Regions from separate parts of the Paenibacillus sonchi genome, predicted to be linked through region 1. Evidence: riboswitches for the same ligand, from Rfam matches in the RefSeq annotation. Region 1 holds a riboswitch; the other holds the start of a gene.

Region 1 (4,861 bases):
TGGCGATCACGGCGGGGATGGATTATGCTGAAGGCGAGGCGGTCGTGGTTATTGATGCGGATCTTCAGGACCCGCCTGAGGTAATTTTGCAGATGATTGCGAAGTGGAAAGAGGGTTATGAGGTAGTCTATGCCAAGCGGCTTAAGCGCCAGGGAGAAACGCTCTTCAAAAAAGCAACCGCAAAGATGTTCTACCGTCTGCTCAGCAGCATGACCAGTGTGGAGATTCCTACAGACACGGGTGATTTCCGGTTAATTGACCGCAAGGTATGTGATGTGCTGCGCGGTCTGAAGGAGAAGAACCGCTATGTGCGCGGGCTGGTAAGCTGGGTGGGCTTTCGCCAGACTATGGTTGAATACGTGCGTGAAGAGCGTTTTGCCGGTGAAACCAAATATCCGCTGAAGAAAATGATCCGGTTTGCGCTGGACGGCATCACCTCTTTTTCCCACAAACCGCTGAAAATAGCCTCATACATTGGCTTCTTTCTTTCCTTTTCCAGCTTTCTTTATCTGTTCTTTGTTCTGTTCCAGAAGGTGTTCACCTCATGGACGGTACCCGGCTGGGCTTCAATCGTGGGTGTGAATCTGCTGTTTAATGGTATTGTGCTGATGCTGCTCGGCGTAATCGGTGAATACATTGGGCGGATTTATGATGAATCCAAGGATAGACCGCTGTATATCGTGCGTGAGACGAGGGGCTACGGCGATGCAGAGAGTGGCGGAGAGAACGCGGGCGTGCGGAAGGACAATGATTATGCCAGATAGACAGATTAATGCAGGATTCATCCAGTTTTTAAAATTCAATGCCGTAGGTGTGCTGAATACCTTGATTGATTTTGCCATATTCACTCTCCTGCACTCACTGGGGATGATGAATGCCCCGGCGCAGATCATTTCTTACAGCGCCGGTACCGCCAACAGTTTCATTTGGAATAAGAAGGTGACTTTTCGGGACCGGGACCGGGGAGCAAGGATAGCTTTGACCGGATGCAGCTGGTAAGGTTCATTGTGCTGAACCTGGTTGTGCTGGGGATATCAGTGCTGCTTATGCATTTGCTGACCGGCCGCTTCGGCATTCAGGTGCTGGTTGCCAAAGTGCTGGTTACCGTCGTAACCGTAGTGATCAATTTTTTCGGAAGCCGGAAGTGGGTATTTTGAAAAAATGCACTAGATAGATTGGACTTTAATACTAACTTTCGGAGGTGATTTCATGCGCAAGTTCTCTTACTTAATTATTCTTGCCGGGATTCTGCTGATGCTGTACCCCAAAGCAAATGAATGGTATAACGACTGGCAGCAGCAGAAGCTGCTGGAGGAAGCCGAACAGGCGTACAGTGAGATTTCGCCGTCACCATCTCCGCAGTCAGATCTGCACAAACAATATGCTGAAGTCACCCAGCTTCTCGCCGAGGAATCCTCTGAGGGTGACCTGGCGAAAGCGACAGAAGCGCCGGCTCCCGAAATTAAGCTGGGAGGCAAGATCACAGGCATTATCCAGATCGACAAAATCAATTTGAAGCTGCCCGTACTGGAAGGGGCCACTAAAGCCAACATGAAGCATGCTGCCGCCCACATGAAGGAGACCGCGGCTATCGGGCAGGTTGGCAATGCTGCGATTGCAGCACATAGATCGAGAACAGCAGGCAGGCTTTTTAACAGGCTCAACGAAGTTGAGGTCGGTGATACCATATCCGTGCAAACAAAGGAACAGGATTACCAATACGTAGTGTATGATATTTCAATTGTAGAGCCTACGGATGTTTCCGTATTAAATGGACATAACGATGATAAAATACTCACTCTGATTACCTGTGATCCATTGGTCAATCCGACTCATCGCCTGATTATTCATGCCAGATTGTCTTAAATCCCAATTAGCGCGGCCTAAAGGTAGTATATTAGAATTTAATTAAAAAATAGTAGAAGTCTAGTGATTTGGGTCTTGAATATAGATATAAATATGATACTATATAACTATAAAAGCTAAACACGACAACGGCAAACCTATCGAAAGGTAGGGACGCAAAGCTAAAGGGCCTTCCCGCTATGGATGGCAGCCAGCTACCGAATGAAGAGGCTTTTTTTGTTTGTTCTTAAATATGAATCTATCAAACCGCATTAGAAGTAAGAACAGATAAAGCTTATACGATAACGGCAAACCTATCGAAAGGTAGGGACGCAAAGCTAAAGGGCCTTCCCGCTATGGATGGCAGCCAGCTACCGAAAGGGGTTTTATCCATGAAGAAGTTCTTTTTTACGTTGTTAACATTGTTTGTAGTTGCCGCTTCCGTTCAGACAGGATCAGCTGAAGCTGCCAGCACGGACACAGGCTGGTTGAATACATCGCAATTGAATCAAGGGGTTATCGCTGTTTCTTATGAAGTTCCTAAGGACAAGCGTATTAAGCTCATGATTACTAAGGACAACAACAGCTACACATATAACCTATATGCTTCTAAGCCTAATGAAACCTTCCCGCTGCAGCAAGGTAATGGATCTTATAAAGTTTCTGTTCTGGAGAACACTACCGGCAATAAATACAAAGTGATGTCCTCCGAAACCGTAGACCTCAGCATGAGCGATGCGAACGACGTATACTTGAGCTCCGTACAGAATGTGAAATGGAGTTCTTCCGATAAATCAGTTCTGAAGGCTGCTCAGCTCACACAGGGGCTGACCACTGATGAACAAAAGGTAAAAGCAATATACAACTACATCGTTTCTAATGTGAAATATGACTATAGCTTAGCTTCCAGTGTTACGACTGACTACATCCCCAACAATGACAATACACTGGCCACCAAGAAGGGGATTTGCTACGATTATGCTTCATTGTTTGCAACCATGCTCCGCAGTCAAGGCATACCTACCAAATTGGTGATGGGGAATACCAGCTATGTGACTTCATACCATGCCTGGAACGAAGTCTTGCTTGACGGCAAGTGGGTGACTATCGACACTACAGTTGATGCCGGTTTGGGCAAGAACAACAAAGAAACGGGATTAATTAAAGTAGCAAGCAAATACTCCGCAGCAAAATTCTATTAAGAGAAGTGAATATACAATCAACAATCGGATCTTTTGGAGATAACCCGCTTAAATATTAAGTGGGTTATCTTTCTTTTTCTAAAGGGTTGCTTTTTTATATGACTCTGGAGTATTATAAATAAGCGTTGTTGGAGCGCTGCAGAGTAAAAGAAGAACAGTTGAATAGATTGTTCGAAAAAAACTTGCATTTCTCAAACAAACGTGATATATTATAAGAGTTGCTGGTGACGACATAATCATCGCCGACAACGAGTTTGATCTTTGAAAACTGAACAACGAGTGAGTGGGATTTCACGCAAGTGAGATCCAAAATAGATGATTTTCATAGCGTGTTTCGCGCTTTAGAAATTTCATCAGAGAATGCAAATTCTCGTCAGATGTTTCAAAATGAGCTATCGCTCTTTTCAATACCAATTGGAGAGTTTGATCCTGGCTCAGGACGAACGCTGGCGGCGTGCCTAATACATGCAAGTCGAGCGGAGTTTATCCTTCGGGGTAAACTTAGCGGCGGACGGGTGAGTAACACGTAGGCAACCTACCCTCTAGACTGGGATAACTACCGGAAACGGTAGCTAATACCGGATAATTCCTTGACCCACATGGGTTTGGGATGAAAGGCGGAGCAATCTGCTGCTAGAGGATGGGCCTGCGGCGCATTAGCTAGTTGGTGGGGTAACGGCCTACCAAGGCGACGATGCGTAGCCGACCTGAGAGGGTGAACGGCCACACTGGGACTGAGACACGGCCCAGACTCCTACGGGAGGCAGCAGTAGGGAATCTTCCGCAATGGGCGAAAGCCTGACGGAGCAACGCCGCGTGAGTGATGAAGGTTTTCGGATCGTAAAGCTCTGTTGCCAGGGAAGAACGTCCGGTAGAGTAACTGCTACCGGAGTGACGGTACCTGAGAAGAAAGCCCCGGCTAACTACGTGCCAGCAGCCGCGGTAATACGTAGGGGGCAAGCGTTGTCCGGAATTATTGGGCGTAAAGCGCGCGCAGGCGGCTGCTTAAGTCTGGTGTTTAAACCTTGGGCTCAACCTGGGGTCGCACTGGAAACTGGGCAGCTTGAGTACAGAAGAGGAAAGTGGAATTCCACGTGTAGCGGTGAAATGCGTAGAGATGTGGAGGAACACCAGTGGCGAAGGCGACTTTCTGGGCTGTAACTGACGCTGAGGCGCGAAAGCGTGGGGAGCAAACAGGATTAGATACCCTGGTAGTCCACGCCGTAAACGATGAGTGCTAGGTGTTAGGGGTTTCGATACCCTTGGTGCCGAAGTTAACACAGTAAGCACTCCGCCTGGGGAGTACGGTCGCAAGACTGAAACTCAAAGGAATTGACGGGGACCCGCACAAGCAGTGGAGTATGTGGTTTAATTCGAAGCAACGCGAAGAACCTTACCAGGTCTTGACATCCAACTAACGAAGCAGAGATGCATTAGGTGCCCTTCGGGGAAAGTTGAGACAGGTGGTGCATGGTTGTCGTCAGCTCGTGTCGTGAGATGTTGGGTTAAGTCCCGCAACGAGCGCAACCCTTGACTTTAGTTGCCAGCAGGTAGAGCTGGGCACTCTAGAGTGACTGCCGGTGACAAACCGGAGGAAGGTGGGGATGACGTCAAATCATCATGCCCCTTATGACCTGGGCTACACACGTACTACAATGGCCGGTACAACGGGAAGCGAAGCCGCGAGGTGGAGCCAATCCCAGCAAAGCCGGTCTCAGTTCGGATTGCAGGCTGCAACTCGCCTGCATGAAGTCGGAATTGCTAGTAATCGCGGATCAGCATGCCGCGGTGAATACGTTCCCGGGTCTTGTACA
Region 2 (4,861 bases), 3.4 Mb from region 1:
TTAGCCAAGCCTTCAGCGGGGAACATTGAGTTGCCATAGACACAAGTGTCGGTCTGATAGATGGAATCGATGAAGCCTACGGAATGTTCATCCCTTTCCAGAATAAGAGCTGCTGCAGCGTCGCCGAAGTTGGCGTAGTAGACAGGATCATTTTTGTCGGCATGCGGAGCCACGTGATCGGAGCCAATGACCAGCGCACGGCGGATTCTCGGATTGGCCATCATCTGACGGCTTACCTGCTCTACCGAGGCGGTCATGCCTGCGCAGTTCGCGTTGCTGTCAATGCAAATGGCATGGGACGGGCCGCCGATCAAACGGTGGATCATGAGAGAGTTGGTCGGGAAAATATATTCAGGAGTTTGGCTGGCATATGCAATCAGGTCAATGTCGGCACCGGTAAGTCCCGTCTTGTCCAGCACATTGCTGGCTGCTTCAAAAGCCATAGTCAGAGAGTTTTCTTCGCTGCTGTCGATGCTATACCGGCTTTCACGGCCCAATGCAGCCAGAAGTCCACGGATATCAATACCCTTTTCGTCAAAATGCTGTATGAAAAAATCGTTGCCAATCTTTTTGCTTGGATGATAGATATCAATATCCTTAATTCGTATCCCGGCCATGGTTAATCCCCCTAAAAGTGTTATGTGCGCTTCTTCACAGCCATAGAGTTGTACAAAACCCGCTTCTCGTGCAGATTTGTGATCCGCCGGACAATAACTTAAGCCTGAGCAGTCGAAGTAATCTCCAGATTTTCAAGTCCTGCTTTGCGGCCCAGACGGGCAAGCTGCATTTTGAGGATCGGGTTATTTTCAAGAGTCAGGCTTACTTTTTCGAAGCCATCCGCTTTGAACATGACGAAGCATCCTTCCAGCAATGGCACGACATCAGGAGCAGTCACGTTCAGTTTTCTGCAGTCAATCTGCAGCGCATATTCTGAAGGGGTAATCGGGTTGACGGTTTGCTGATAGGCTTGGATCGATTTGAGGCCGTCCTCATTGGAGAAGGTCCCTTCTAACTCGATATTAATGATTTTTTTGTCGGAATCGGTTTTCAAAATAAATTTACCCATGTGCTCATCTCTCCCAAAATTGAATGTGTTTCAGTATTGAATCTATCCACCAACCTTAGAGTTTTATGCCTTAATTCGACATTTAAAGCTTAGTATTGGGATAAATTCCCTTCCATATAATCATATATTTATCGAATATGCAATAAAAAAGTCGAATCGTGTATAAAAAAGTCGAAAAAAATTATTCGATTTCCTTCAGTGTGGCAAGCAGCACATTAAAAGCTGAAATGACTCTGGGCGCACCGACAACGGGCACCAGATGCAGCAAAATACCTTTGATCTGATCCACAGTCATTCCGACGCTGAGCGCCATCACATAATGGACTCCGAGCTGCTCGAACTGTCCCATGGTAATCAGGGATGAAATAACGGCAATTTCCTTCCAATCCGAACCAATCGTTGTGCGCTGAAAAATGTCGCCATAGGCGTTGCCCATGATATACTCGGCCAGCTCCGGAAAATGCTCCTTGATTGGAGCCAGAGCTTTGGCACCGTAATTGCCAGACAGGTTGGAAAAATGCCTGAGACCGCTGTTAATTGTATCTTCCACAGAGATGCCTCCTGAATTGTGATGAGCGGCAAGGAGCAATCAAGATTGTAGAGGTCCTTGCCGCTGTTGATTCTTAGTTGAGATTCAAGGTTCGATGGGCCGTCGGAGGCACTTCAGTACGGTCGGTCAGCAGTTCAATTACAGCCACGCGGTTAGAGGCTACTGCAGCATGGATAGCAGATGTGAATTGTTCCAGAGTCTCGCATCTGTAGCCTGTGGCCCCCAAGGATTCAGCAAATTTCACGGCATCCATAGGAACTTCGAAGATCGTGCCGTCGATTCTGCCTGTTGTTTTTTCCATGCCCTTTAACGCCATATCGAGCTGCATATTGTTCACAACGATAAAGATCACGGGAATGTCCTTGCACACGGCCGTATTTATTTCTGTGCCAAGCATCATGAAGCAGCCGTCACCGGTAATGCAGAAAATCGTTTCTTCCGGTGAAGCCACCTTAGCGCCGATAGCCATCCCAATGGAATTGCCCATGCAGGCAAAATAGGCATCAAAGACAACGCTGCCGGGCTTTTTGACCTTGTACCATTTCGCGGCATTGAAGCCATGGCTGCCATCATCAACAAAAACGGTGTTGTTGTACGGGATCAGGTCGCTTAATGTGTCCATGACGGATGCAAGCGAAAGCTTGGGCAGAACCGGCAACTCTTCCGCATAATGAACATCGGTTTCTGTTTCGTGCTTTTTAATAGCAGCCGAATCAAAATTCTGAAGATAGAACGCAAGATTATCGCGTAAGTCCCCGCTTACAGCGATTGTCTCTGAGGTTAATATTTTTCCGACGAAGGTAGGGTCGACGTCAAATTGGATCAATGTTTTGGGATGATTCTCTGCTTTAAGATTGCAGATGGTCATATCGCTGAGACGCGAGCCAAGGACGATGAACACATCACTGCGGTTTAACAAATCCTCACCGTGCTTGCAGCCGCCGACACCGATGGGGCCGTGATACAGCGGGTGATCCCAGGCGATGGCACCCTTGCCGCCGGGAGAGGTGACCACCGGAATATTGAAGGTTTCAGCCAGTTGAAGAAGCTCCTCGTGCGCGCCGGAACGATTGACTCCTTTGCCCGCAATGATCAGAGGATGGCTTGATTCATTAATTACAGAAAGTACGCGTTCCAAATTACCGGCACTGACCAGATGTTCGCGCTCAGGGATAACAATCCGGCATTCTTCCAGCATTTCGGTCTGCACATCAAACGGGATACAGAGATGAACCGGTCCCCGTTGTCCGCTCAAGGCAATGGAGACGGCATGATTGAAAATCGTGCCGAAATGATCGCCGCGTTCCACCAGCTTGCTGTAAAGGGTCGCGGGTCTGAACATGTCCGCCAGATCGGCCAGATAAGCTGAAGAATCCTGGCACTGGGGAATCCCCAGCTCCTTGATGGATTGGTGTCCTGTTATAAAAAGTACGGGAAGATTATTCGCCTTGGCATGTGCTGCGGCGGTGAGAAGATTGGTACCCCCGGTCCGGAGGTCCCAAAAGCCACTCCGAGTTTCCCTGTTTTGAGAGCATAGCCGGCGGCTTCGAACCCGGAACTGGATTCGTGTCTCCCTGGAATAAATTCAATGCCGTAATCCACCATTTTCAGGACTACGGGACAAATAGACTTGCCGATTATGCCAAAGGAATGTGTTACACCGAGGTTTCGTAGTGCCTCAGCCATATAATCTGAAACTGTTTTCAAAGGAAATCCACCCCACCCAATGTTTTTTTTATTTATTCAGCAAAATAGAAAACCTGTACTCATGAGAGCACAGGTTGGCTGCGTAAATAACCATAGAGAACGCAGGAAAACCCGGACGTTCGGCTGTTCAGCAACCTGGCTGTCATGGTCCCATAGAAATGAGACTGTAGATCCATGGCTTTGCGTCATTCCCTTTCGGTGAATTTTGCCAATATGTGTTAAAGAAAATAATACCTTTTTTTATTTTACAATATATTTCTGACTCAGCTTTTGTCAATATATTTGTGCTGATAACCTCGGATTTTGGCGAATCCTGCCTGATCGCATCCATGTGAAAAACAGTATCATTTTGTATATATATAAGAATGAATGAGAAAAAAGAGCTAATGAAAAAAAGTCCAAAAATGCAAACTGTGAAGAAATATTGAAATAATCTAAAAATGAGGATTTTGAACTATAAACTCACTTGCAGAAGGGTTGTTCAGCCATAATAAAGGAATGCATTGTAAAATTCACTATGTAAAAAGGACCACTGAATAAAGAGCGGTTCATCTGCAAATATCTGCATTCCAAAAACAGAGGCAGGCAAAAGGAGAGAAGTGCAAAAGAATGGAGGGGCTCTTCTAATGCAAAAAAACTGTAACTGATGAATATAACAGCGAAAATTTTGTGAACAAAAAAACTGCCGCAGGAAGGATACGGCAGTCTCCCCGTAACAGTTAAAATTTGAAAATATGAATCGTTTTTTGCAGCTGGAATACCGCTTGGGTCATTTTCTCAGTCTCCTCGGCAACGGATTGCAAGGCATGGATTTGCTCGTTCATCGCTGCGGAGACCTCTTCCGTTCCCGCCGCCGTTTCTTCGGTAATCGCGGAAATATTTTCGATGGCGCCGGAGATTTTGAGTGCGCTCTCCAGCATGAGGTCGCTTTCGGCAGAGAAAGAAGCAATTTGCTCGGTTATGTATTGGACGCTTTGCACAATCTGTGCGAAAATATTCGCTGTTTCGATGATCATCTCATTCTGTACCTGAACGACTTCCTCGTTAATGGCGATATTCTCGATCGCTTGCTTGATATCGTTCTCTATGCTGCGGACCAGACTGAATACCTCTTTGGTGGAGGCGGTAGATTCCTCGGCCAGCTTGCGTACTTCCTGGGCCACGACAGCAAAACCACGGCCATGTTCGCCAGCCCGGGCTGCTTCAATAGAGGCGTTGAGCGACAAGAGGTTGGTCTGCTCGGCGATTTCTGTGATCGTTTTGGTGATCATTGTAATCCCCGGGCATTTTGGGAAAGTGCTTCAATCGTGTCGGCCACCTTCTGGGTAGCTTGTATATTCTTGCGCATGCCTTCGGCTTGTGTATCCACCGATTGCCGTCCTTTTTCAACCAGTTCCAATGTATGTACAGACCGTCTGTTCATTTCCTTGGTCGAGCTCGTATAGTTGGAGACCTTGGTCTCTATGTCTTTGATGGATTCGGTCATGTCGGCAATGTCCACGGAGATTTCATTTGCGCCAAGAGCCAGTTCATTGGAC

What was found. A riboswitch is a leader RNA that binds a small molecule or an ion and turns the genes downstream of it on or off. The one in region 1 is predicted to bind cyclic di-GMP.
Region 2: it holds a riboswitch for cyclic di-GMP, as region 1 does, so the genes downstream of both, JI735_RS37565 (thiamine pyrophosphate-binding protein) here and JI735_RS12285 (transglutaminase-like domain-containing protein) in region 1, are expected to answer to the same signal.

Annotation. Positions count from the first base shown of each region.
Region 1 is NZ_CP068595.1:2,676,326-2,681,186, forward strand. It holds gene JI735_RS12265 (glycosyltransferase family 2 protein) at 1-764, shown strand, start outside; gene JI735_RS36885 (GtrA family protein) at 754-999, shown strand; gene JI735_RS36890 (GtrA family protein) at 987-1,157, shown strand; gene JI735_RS12280 (class D sortase) at 1,210-1,866, shown strand; cyclic di-GMP riboswitch class I at 1,987-2,068, shown strand; cyclic di-GMP riboswitch class I at 2,143-2,224, shown strand; gene JI735_RS12285 (transglutaminase-like domain-containing protein) at 2,238-3,047, shown strand; rRNA gene JI735_RS12290 (16S ribosomal RNA) at 3,459-4,861, shown strand, end outside.
Region 2 is NZ_CP068595.1:6,744,392-6,749,252, reverse strand. It holds gene JI735_RS30365 (3-oxoacyl-[acyl-carrier-protein] synthase III C-terminal domain-containing protein) at 1-617, opposite strand, end outside; gene JI735_RS30360 (hypothetical protein) at 716-1,066, opposite strand; gene JI735_RS30355 (carboxymuconolactone decarboxylase family protein) at 1,248-1,616, opposite strand; gene JI735_RS37570 (thiamine pyrophosphate-binding protein) at 1,690-2,958, opposite strand; gene JI735_RS37565 (thiamine pyrophosphate-binding protein) at 3,036-3,302, opposite strand; cyclic di-GMP riboswitch class I at 3,450-3,543, opposite strand; partial or broken gene JI735_RS38020 (methyl-accepting chemotaxis protein) at 4,043-4,576, opposite strand; gene JI735_RS38015 (HAMP domain-containing protein) at 4,591-4,861, opposite strand, start outside.